2 regions of the Bradyrhizobium sp. IC4060 genome follow, and region 1 is predicted to be linked to the other one. Evidence: riboswitches for the same ligand, from Rfam matches in the RefSeq annotation. Region 1 holds a riboswitch; the other holds the start of a gene.
The links. A riboswitch is a leader RNA that binds a small molecule or an ion and turns the genes downstream of it on or off. The one in region 1 is predicted to bind cobalamin.
Positions count from the first base shown of each region.

Region 2: it holds a riboswitch for cobalamin, as region 1 does, so the genes downstream of both, I6F16_RS05110 (TonB-dependent receptor) here and metE (5-methyltetrahydropteroyltriglutamate--homocysteine S-methyltransferase) in region 1, are expected to answer to the same signal.

Region 1 covers NZ_JADYVJ010000023.1:55,405-61,122, forward strand. The annotation lists gene I6F16_RS35435 (hypothetical protein) at 1-543, shown strand, start outside; gene metE (5-methyltetrahydropteroyltriglutamate--homocysteine S-methyltransferase) at 1,058-3,403, opposite strand; cobalamin riboswitch at 3,504-3,708, opposite strand; gene I6F16_RS35445 (nodulate formation efficiency C protein) at 4,688-5,392, shown strand.
Region 2 covers NZ_JADYVJ010000001.1:1,075,100-1,080,817, reverse strand. The annotation lists gene I6F16_RS05130 (energy-coupling factor ABC transporter permease) at 1-568, shown strand, start outside; gene cobF (precorrin-6A synthase (deacetylating)) at 614-1,363, shown strand; gene cobT (nicotinate-nucleotide--dimethylbenzimidazole phosphoribosyltransferase) at 1,369-2,421, shown strand; gene I6F16_RS05115 (histidine phosphatase family protein) at 2,428-3,000, opposite strand; cobalamin riboswitch at 3,074-3,277, shown strand; gene I6F16_RS05110 (TonB-dependent receptor) at 3,392-5,718, shown strand, end outside.

The DNA.
Region 1 (5,718 bases):
ATCTACCCCGCCGCGGGCCGGATTGCTGGAGCTGCAGACCAGTTTAGTTCGTGCAGAACAGTTACAAATACCAACAGCCGAGGTCTTGAGCTGACCCAGATCGATTCGACTGAAGCTCAGGCCTTGTTTCCCGGCGGAAATCTAAATATTTCGGTTCGCGAGCGGACCGTGTTCCGTACCAACGATGCGACGGCCGATAGCCCTCTGCCGCGGCTCACGCCATCGATACCGCGCGCCGTCCGGTCTAATCGGGCAGAGCCTGTTCGCGCGGAAACCAAGCGATGTTCGCAATGTTCACAAGGTTGTCTAAATTTGTCAGCTCGCAGCGATGAACTTCGTCCAGGATCTAATGGCGATTCGATCTGGGAGCGGCTCGAAATCATGCCGCCCTTCGATCAGGATCTGGAGATTGCCGTGATCGAGGGCAATTCAATTCACCGGGTGGTCTTTCCTTGTCGCCGGGTGTTCGGCGGATGGATCAACGCGAATACCGGAGAGCACGTCGCCGTGCAGCCGACGCATTGGCGTATCTGGCTCGGATAGCGGCGGCCATCCTGCACAATAGATTGGCGTGAGTTGAGGCAGGAACTGGGTTCGGCGTCCTCTCGTCGGAAACTATCTAGAGTTTCCTGAATGAGAGCGCCTGACGGGAAACATGTCCGAGCGGACCGATTGTGGTGGGGGCTTGCGGTGACCGTCCGGCATCACTCCTCGCATTGCTGTCGCAACCGTTCCCAATGTACTCGCGAGCGACACACCTCTGTGTAGATTTTGACTCTCAGACCAAACGATCGCTTACCACGTCATAATTAACAACGATAAATGTGTCGATATGAGTCCATATTTTCGGCGAATGTTTCTCGCCTTGATGAACCGTCGGCTATTCTCTCTCGGCCAAGTAGCGCGACGCGTCAGCGTCGTTCCTCCGGGTTCACCTCCTTCGGACCACCAACTGGGGCCTGGCATTTTGGTTGGCCCCAAGGCTTGCTCGAGATTGCGGAGAGCGCAAATGACCACAAGCAAATTCGCTTGGTCGAGAACAGACCCGAGCGCGGGATCAATGGTTTTGCGGATCGGATGCTGCACGCAGTTCGCGGGCGGCAGCGACCATGTTGGTTAGCGCAGGTCGAACCTCCTCCCAGTTGCGCGTTTTTAGGCCGCAGTCCGGATTGACCCAGAGCTGCCATTCCTGCAAACGCGTCCGAGCCAGTACCATCAGCTCCTGCATTTCGCCCACCTCGGGAACGCGTGGAGAGTGGATGTCGTACACGCCCGGTCCGATTTGATTTGGATAGTCGTACTTGCTGAATGCGTCCAGTAGCTCCATTTTCGATCGCGACGTTTCGATCGAAATGACATCCGCATCCATTGCAGCGATCGCACCGATGATGTCGTTAAACTCTGAGTAGCACATATGTGTATGAATTTGCGTTTGATCGGCAACGCCCGATGAGCAAATGCGGAAGCACTCTCCGGCCCAATCGAGATATGCCTTCCACTCCGATCGGCGCAAGGGCAATCCTTCGCGGAGTGCCGCTTCGTCGATCTGGATCATGGCCGCACCGGCATTCTCGAGATCGCGGACTTCGTCGCGGATCGCGAGCGCCAGCTGACGGCAGACCTCGCTTCGAGGAATATCATCGCGAACAAACGACCAGTTCAGGATCGTCACCGGTCCGGTCAACATCGCCTTCATCGGCTTGCTAGTTAGTGATTGCGCATAGCACCACCAGTCCACAGTGATCGGCTTCGACCGCACTACATCGCCAAACAGGATCGGGGGCCTGACGCAGCGCGAACCATAAGACTGTACCCATCCCTTCCTGGTAAATAGGAAGCCGCCGAGTTGCTCGCCAAAGTACTGCACCATGTCATTGCGCTCAAATTCGCCGTGCACGAGGACGTCAAGACCGATGTCCTCCTGCCAACGTACGGCGCGGGCTATCTCCTCCTTGATGAACCTGCCGTATTGTTCGTCGCTCATCGCGCCTAGCGCATGCGCCGCACGAGCATTTCGAACCTCTCTGGTCTGCGGAAACGATCCGATTGTCGTGGTGGGAAAAGCTGGTAGTCCAAAGCGCGCCCTTTGGATCTCGGAACGACGGGCAAATGGGCTTGCGCGCCTGCGCATCGTCTGGTCGATCGCCCTCATCCGGGTAGCGACATTGGCATCATGGATCTTCGGCGAAGTCCGGCGGGCAGTCGCAGCGCATTCCGAATCGGCAAGAGCGAGCCCAACATTTTGGTCGCCAGCGAGTGCTCGCGCCAGGATCGCAAGCTCACGCATCTTCTGAACAGAGAAAGCAAGCCAGCTCTTGACGTCGGACGTGAGCCCGGTCTCGAGTTCAACATCGACCGGCACGTGAAGCAGCGAGCAGGATGGAGCGAGCTGTACACGGTGCTTGCCGAGCTTCGCAATCGCGGGCTCCAGCCGCTGACGAAGGGACGACAAGTTCGACCGCCATACATTCCGGCCGTCGATGACCCCGAGCGACATGACGAGATCACTTCGGCCGACAGCGACGATCTTATCCAACAACTCTGGCGCTCGAACTAGATCAAAGTGCAGACCGGAAACCGGGAGGCTCAATGCGGTATCCAGATTGTCGCCTAGCTCGCCGAAATAGCTGGCAACCATGATCTTGATAGCCGGTCCCTCCTTTGCGAACCGGTTATAGGCATGTAGCAATGATTTTCGCACCGCTTCGTCCAGATCAAGGACCAGGCAGGGCTCGTCAAACTGAACCCAACTTGCCCCTCGTTCGGCCAATTCATGCAGAACGTCGATATAGACCGGTATCAAATCATCCAGTAGGGAGAGGGGCTGGAACGCGCTATCGGCACTCTTACCGAGATTTAGGAATGTGACGGGCCCGATCAGGACAGGGCGGGTTTGAAAGCCTAGAGCCTTTGCTTCCACATACTCTTCAATGGGTTTGCGAGAGCAAAGTCTGAACCCCTGTCCCTTGTAAAACTCGGGAACCATGTAGTGGTAGTTGGTATCAAACCACTTAGTCATTTCCTGCGCGGGTGCGCCAGACCCCCGCGGGCCCAGACCGCAACTCGCATCCTGATCGTCGCATTGTGATCCGCGAGCCATGGCGAAGTACGTCTTGAGGGAAACGGATTCTCCTTTCGAGGCGTAGATCTCCGGGATAGCGCCAACCATGACACTTGTATCGAGCACCTGATCATACAGCGAGAAGTCATTCGACGGAATGACCGTGACGCCGAGAGACTTCTGACGAGCCCAGTTCGCTGCGCGCAGGCCGGATGCGTCCTCGAGCAACTGCTGTTCGCTGATCTTTCCGGCCCAGTAGCTTTCAAGAGCGAATTTGAGCTCACGCCTTGGACCGATGCGTGGCGTACCGAGCGTAGCAACCGGAAGAGAGAGAAGAGACATAGTGTTAACCCCTGTTGGGGACAGAGGCCATGGCGGACGCAGGCAGAGGAAGTCGCGCGCGCGACGGCTGCTTGGCGCACCACCGAGACACCCCGCCCGTGGACCAATCTATCGTCGGGGCAGGTCTCCTGGCTCGCTGGCTCATCGCTGCTGTCCGGCCTTCCCAAAGCCGTGCGGGCTTCAGTGACATCGTTGGACAGTAGCTCGCCGCTCACAGTTGCGGGGGCAGCGCCGGCATTTGGACCGGCTTCCCTCTTAGCTCCGGATCAAGTGGGATTCGGAGAACCTCGACGAGCTTGGATTATCGGCAGGAGGACTCTTCCGTCAACCTCTCAGATTATGTGCCACGCTATCTGCGACATCTACTAGGCGAATGACCGTCCATCTCTATGATTCTCTAAACAGAGCTGTCGCAATCAGAGATGTCCTTGTCAGATGTCGGAGTGCGACTCGGAGCTGCCTTGAGGCGACGCCGCCCGCCCCATCAATGAAGGGACAAAACCAGCCCGCGTAGCGGCGATTACCGCCGTTTCGAGCAGAATGCATTCGATGCGGCTTCCGATTTCCAGCGGTTCGCCCAGCACATCCGCTGGCCAGCTATTTTCTCGACTAGAGGATCCCCATTGAACACGTCAAGGCAGGAGGCGCAATCTAGCAACATACGCGGCGAGCAGGTTGATTTTCGTGCCAGCCAGACTTCTCGGCTTCGTATCGCCAGCCATCATGTAGGCCGAACGCCGACGGCAACTTTAGCGAACCACCCGGTTCAATGACGGCAAACACACCGTCGAATCTCATCAGGCACTTGGCATCGAGGCGCTCACCTCTTCCGCAAACTATCTGTGCGGGACAAGGATGCACAAACTACGCCGATACACTGAATGGAAACATCGAAACGTGCGCAGGTCGGAAAGTCGACAATAGGGACATAAAACCCCGTGCAAATCTCCGCCTGCTGCCTGGCACGAAGAATGCAAGCCCCTCGACATGCCCAGTCTCTTCTGCTGGGGATGTCCAGCTCAGCCAATTGACGCTGTCGCTGGCTATGGAAGTTAGCGGCGCGTGACATAGAGGGGAGCGCCTGCCCGCGCGGGACAGCCGCGGGTGCCCCGTCGCGTCTCCGTAAACTTCTTGCGCTCGCTCATAGCAGGTTCAAGGTTGCCCGCCTTGAAAGATGTACGGATGAAACGTGATAGGCCGAGGGTTATGAAGAGAATGTCGGGAAGACCCGCGCTATGGCTTCGCATGGGCGGACTTCTAATCTGCCTAGCCTGGCCGGCTGCCATGAGTAACACTATTCGCGCCAGCGACAACCCACTTGTCGAAAGACTCAAGTCAACGTGGCGAGCGCAAGATGGTGAGACGATAGAACAAATCATCTCCAATGTCTCGAAGGTGGCACAGTTCGTCCCTCAGATGTGGGGGGTCGCTGAACTTGGCGAAAACGACCATGTTTTCGTTTCGTGGACCAGGCACCGAGACAACAAATCAGACGAACAGTACGCTATCACCTGGAAAGTCGCGCTCGACGGTACGATTGAGCTTGCGTCAACCTATGCGAAGCCGATGGAATTGGGCTGGCGTGCCCTAGCGCTCTCGCTGATCGCCAAAGAAGTCGCAGATGGTGAAAGGGACGCAAATCTTAGCTTTCTGCATGATCCAAGTAACTTCAACTTTGTGACTACGCCGCAAGGCCGGCTCGGCGATCTTCTGCGGCAGGGCCGATGCACTATCATTGAACCTGTTGGGGTCGACTACTTACCCAAGCAGAATGACAAGCCGAACGAGAAAGGCGATCTATGGCGCATTCTGCTCTTGGTGAATTGCGATATCCAAGGACCACGTTATTTTACACACAACGGGGTCATCACCTTCGAGAAGAGCGAAGGCCAAGATTGGGAGCCACAATCCTCTTTTGCCAAGCGCATCGCGAAATTTCCTCCGGGCTCCTGGTTCCAACGGACCGAGCCAAAGGAAGAGGAAGACTAGGAGAGCGAAGGCCTTAGCAGACGGTCGCGCAGGGCAACATCGCACCGCAGCTGCCGTACGGTCGAACGCCTCGTACCAACTGCAAGACATACGCGCTCTGCAGTTGCGTTGTTTACGGCTCCGCAACAGTCCCGCTGCCTTTCTCGCAGCAGTTCGGCCCGCCGTAAGGAAGGTCGAGCAGCACAATTGCGTTCTTCCACCACGTGTCGAGCTTAGCTGTCGCGCGCCATGGAAAACTGCCCCCTCGGCGTCATGAGGAATTGCCCCCTCCTCGGATAGCTGAGGAGAGAGTGAATGAAGCAGGAACGAATCAGTGAAGGCTCGAC
Region 2 (5,718 bases), on a different contig from region 1:
GCAGGGCGCCGGCTCGTTCGCGGCGCGGACACTGGCCACCACCGCTCTCGTCTTCGTCTTCTTCGAGATCCTGCCGCACTTTCCGGTTGGGGTATCAGAGGTGCACTTCATCCTCGGCTCGACCTTGTTCCTGCTCTTTGGTGCTGCGCCCGCCGCCTTCGGCCTTGCATTTGGCCTGCTGCTTCAGGGCATGCTGCTGGAGCCAGTCGATCTGCCGCAATACGGCATGAACGTCACCACGCTGCTGGTGCCGCTGTTCGCGATCCAGGCGATCGCCACGCGGATCATCCCTCGCAACACCGCCTATGTCGATTTGAAATACGGTCAGGCGCTGGCGCTTTCGACGACCTACCAGGCCGGCGTGATCGCATGGGTGGCGTTCTGGGCGCTCTATGGCTCCGGCTTTGCGATGAGCAATCTCGCCAGCGTCGGGACGTTCGCTGCCGCTTATGCGCTGGTGATCGTGATCGAACCGCTCGCCGATCTCGCGGTGCTGGCGCTGGCGAAGTCGCTGCGCGGCGTCACCGCGCCCGGCCTCGTCACCCCGCGCCTGCACAACGCGGCGTAAGAGATCAGCGATGGGCGGCCGGTGTGGCCGCCCATCGCGCTCGCGATGCTCACGCTCTCCCTGATCGGCATCGGTTGCGGCGATCCCGCGCAGCTTACGCGCGCCGCGACCCGCGCCATCAACGCCGCCGATCTCATCCTGATCCCGCGCAAGGGGACTGCGAAATCCGATCTCGCCGATCTCAGGCGAACGATCTGCGCCGGTGTGCTCACCAACAAAGCGACGCGCATTGCCGAGTTTGACCTTCCCGTGCGCGATGCGACCGAGTCGGACTACCGCAAGGGCGTCGACGATTGGCACGATGCGGTGGCCGCGACCTGGTCGCAGACGATCGCTGGGCATCTCGAAGATGACGGCAAGGTCGCGTTGCTGATCTGGGGCGATCCTTCGCTCTATGATTCTTCGCTGCGCATTGCGCGGCGGCTCGATCCATTGCCGACAATCGAAGTCGTGCCTGGGATCACCTCGATCCAGGCGCTGTGCGCGGCGCATGCGCTGCCGCTCAACGACATCGGCGAGCCGTTCCTGGTCACGACGGGGCGGCGCTTGCGCGAAGGCGGCTGGCCGCAGGGCGTCGATACCGTCGTCGTGATGCTCGATGGCGGCACGGCGTTCCAATCGCTGGATCCAGAAGGCCTGCAGATCTGGTGGGGTGCCTATCTCGGCATGCCCGATCAGATCATCATGTCCGGCGCGCTGGCCGAGGTCGGCCCGCGCATCGTCGCGTTGCGGCAAGAGGCGCGCGAGCGGCACGGCTGGATCATGGATAGCTACACCATCAAGCGCAGGCGTTGAGCAGCATGCTTCCCGAATGGGTTACCCAGAACTGCCCCGAGGTCTCCGCTGTTCATCGCGAGGCGGCCATTGCGCGGCAGGGGCAACTGACGAAGCCGACCGGCGCGCTCGGCCGGCTCGAGCAGCTCGCAATCGAGCTTGCGGGCCTGCAGGCCACCGAGCAGCCGCGCGCCGCGCGGGTGCCGATCATCATCTTCGCCGGCGACCACGGCATCGTCGCGCAGGGCGTGTCGGCCTATCCGCAAGCCGTCACCATCGCGATGATGGCGAATTTTGCTGCCGGTGGCGCCGCGATCTCGGTGCTGGCGCGCGAGCTGGGTTCGAGCCTCGAGGTGGTCGACGCCGGCACGCTGGCCGAGGCGCAGATCGCGGGAATCGTCACCGACAAGCCGCGCAGCGGCACCCGCGATTTCAGTGTCGAGGCCGCGCTCACGCCGGCGGAATTGGCCTTCGCCTTCGAGGCCGGGCAGCGCGCGGTGGTGCGCGCCGAGGCCGGCCGGCCTGATCTCTTGATCTTCGGCGAGATGGGGATCGGCAACACCACGACCTCAGCAGCGATTGCTGCGAGCCTGCTCGGTGTGAGTGCCGACGAGATCGCGGGCAGCGGCACCGGCGTCGATGCGTTGGGCCGCGCGCACAAGGTGCGGGTGATCGATGCGGCGATCGCGCATCACGGCGTTGCGGGGGCGTCACCCGAAAAAATCCTGTGCGCCGTAGGCGGCCTCGAGATTGCGGCGATCTCGGGCGCGATCATCGCGGCTGCGCAACGCCGCATCCCCGTGTTGATCGACGGCTTTATCGTCTCGGTGGCGGCGCTGGCAGCAGTGCGTCTCAACCCGTCCTGCCAGCCGTTCCTGTTGCCCTCGCATCAATCGGCGGAGCAGGGACATCGGCTGGTGTTGCGCGCGCTGAATGTGCAGCCGCTGATCAGCCTCGATCTCAGGCTCGGCGAGGGGTCGGGGGCGGCGATCGCGCTGCCGCTGGTCCGCTCGGCCTGCGCACTTCACAACGGCATGGCGACGTTCGCGCAGGCCAACGTGCCGGATCGACCGTCTTGATGCGGCTCAAGCCACGCGCTGGTTGACCGACACGACGCGCCAACCGCCCGCCAGCCGGTCGATCCGGGTCAGCGACAGCGGATCGACGACGAAGCGCAGCGCGGCTTCCGGTGTGAGATCGAGCGCGATGCAGAGCGCAGCGCGTATGGTGCCGGAATGGACGACCAGTGCTGCGGAGCCTGCGCCAATCTGGGCCAGGCCCAGGCGGACGCGGGCGACCTGATCCGCAAAGCTCTCGCCATTCGGCGGCCGTCCGTGCGCGGGATCGCGCCAGACCTGCGCGTAGGCCTCGCCACCGGTCGCGGCGAGCTCGTCATGCCGATGGCCGGTCCAGTCGCCGAAATCCTGCTCGCGAAACTCGCTGATCAGCTCCGGTTCGAGCCCCAGCGCGCGCGCCGTCTCGACCGTGCGCCGCGACGGGCTGGCATAGCCGGCGAGATCCGCGGGCAACAGCTGCCTTAGGGCCGCCAATGCAGCGTGATCGCCGAGGTCGGCCCGCGCATCGGCCGCATGGATCGTCCCGGGCACGCCCGCGACGGCCGCATGCCTGATCAACCAGAGGAAGGTCTCGCCTTCCATGCTCATCTCCAGGGAAAGTTGGTTGCTGTGGCCCCAACGCCGCAACTGGCACATTGACTCTGTCTTGGTGGTAATCCTAGATGCTCGCGACGGTTTTCCCGAGAGGGAATGAAAAGGGAATGCGGTGCGGGGAAAATTGTCCCCAATGCCGCGGCTGCCCCCGCAACTGTAAGCGGTGAATCCTTCGTCACGAGCCACTGGGTCCTCGGTCCCGGGAAGGCGACGAAGCGGTCACGACCCGCGAGCCAGGAGACCTGCCGTCAGCCGTGGTCACACGCGAAGATGTCGGTCGGGGAGTACAGACATTCGGCTTCATCGGACGGCTGCAAGGCCAAAGGTGAGACCTCGTTCGCTGTGACGTGCCACTGACGTCATACCGAGGTTTTGACCTGTGTCTTCCATCCGTATCGCACGACCGCGCCGCGTCCTGCTTGCCTCCGCCGCGTTCACGTCCTTTGCCGCTCTTGGTCTGCCGGCCGCTCTGGCGCAGCAGGCCCGAGAGTCGCTGCCACCCGTCGAGGTGTCGCCCGCCCAGGTACGCAAGCCGGCCAAACCGGCAGCAGGAACGGCGCAGGGCGCGCGCCGCGCGGCAGCGCGCAGGCCGGCGGCTGTATCCGCAGCGCCAAGACCCGTCACGCCGGATTCAACGCCGCAAACGCCGCTCAACTCCAACGCCGTTGCCGAAAGCGCCTCGCGGCTCGGCTTGACGGTGCGGCAGACGCCCGCGACCGTCGAGGTTGTCTCCGCCGAAACCATGCGCGAGCAGGGCTATCGCACCGTATCCGAGGTGGCGCAGGGCGCCGTCGGCGTCACCTCCGGCGACAACCCCGCCGAACCTTCGGCCTTCTCGATGCGCGGCTTCACCAACAGCCAGATCAACACGCTCTACAACGGCATCAAGATCGGTCCGCAGAACATGACCTCGCGGATCGTGGATACCGCCAATCTGGAGGCGGTGGAATTTCTCAAGGGCCCGGCCTCGCTGATTTCGGGCGAGGGCGCCGCGGGCGGTGCCATCAACTTCGTCACCAAGCAGCCCCACACCGGAGCTGTCCGTAACGAGGCCGATTTCTCCTGGGACTCGCTGAATTCGTTCCGTGCCCATTACGGCTCCGGCGGCAGCACCAATGTGCAAGGCCTGGACTATCGCTTCGACATCAGCCGTTCCGCCCTCAACGGCTTTGCCGATGACACCAATGTCAAGACGTTCGGCACGTCCGGCCAGCTCAACTACCGTGTTTCCGACAGCCTCAGGATCTGGGGTGCGGTCGAATATCGTGAAGACCGCTCGAAGGCCTATTGGGGCGCGCCGCTGGTGCCGGTCGCCTTCAGCGGCTCGCACGCGACGACGGGGATCGTCTCCGGCAATTACGTCTCGAATTACAACGGAACGAATCTCGGTGCCGTCACCATCGACGACCGCACCTTCAACACCAATTACAACGTTCTCGATAACCGCAACGTGGCGCAGGAAGTGTGGCTGCGTGGCGGCTTCGAGCTGAAGCTCGCGCCTGACCTCACGCTGAAAAGTCAGGCCTATGGCTATGGCGCGGAACGGACCTGGTTCAACAACGAGATCGAGGCGTTCAATTCCACCACGAACCTGGTCGATCGCGAGCGTTTCTATGTCGCCCACAGCCAGCGGCTGGTCGGCAACATCACCGACCTGATCTGGGATACAAATATTGCGGGCTTCGACAATCGGCTCGTGACGACGCTGTCGTCGAGCTATCTCGATTTCGTCAGGCCCGGTGCGGCAAACTTTCCCGGCGATTCCGTTTCGCTGGTCGACCCCAACCGCGGTTTCTACGGCCTGCTCACGACGCAGCAGCAGACCGCGCGCATCGACAACGAGGCGCTGTCATTCGAGGACAGGCTCAAGCTGACGCGCAGCTTCGCGCTGATCGGCGGTCTTCGTGTCGAGCACATCGGGCTCGACCGCAATTCAACCGACAAGAACGGGATCGTGAAGGCGGGCTTTCCATTCACGAAAGACTGGGCGCCGGTCACGGGGCGCATCGGCTACACCTGGGAGGCCGTTCCCGGCCTGACCTTCTTCAGCCAATACGCCACCGGCGCCGACGTCGCAGCCAACAACATCTTCCTGCTCTCGCCCACCCAGCCGCTCGATCTGACCACCGCGCGCACCTATGAGACCGGTGTCAAGCACGTGTTATGGGACAACCGGGCGGAATGGTCGTTCTCGGCCTACGACATCCTGCGCAAGAACGTCTATGCGGCCGCCGGCGGCATGCAGCTGAATATCGCTGGGCGGCAGGAGTCGAAGGGCGTCGAGCTTGCCGCCTCAATACGCCCGATCGAGCCGCTGCGGCTGTGGGGCAACATCGCCTATGTCGATGCGCGCTATGCCGACTACAATTTTGCCGGCGGCTCGTTCTCGGGCAACACGCCGCCAAACGTGCCGCGTATCGTCGCAAACGCCGGCGCGTCGTATCGCTTCTTCACACCGTGGCCGGTGGAGCTCGGCATCACCGGTCGTCATGTCGGCGACCGCTACAACACCGACGCCAACGTCGTGACGATGAAGGCTTACACCGTGGCCGACGTCTACGCCTTCGTCGACATCCCCAAGACGGCGTTCAATGCGGTCGACCAGGCCCGCCTGACCTTCCGTATCCGCAACATCACCGACAAGCGCTATGCGATCTGGGGCGATCCGTTCTATCCGGACCAGATCCTCCTGGGCGCGCCGCGCAC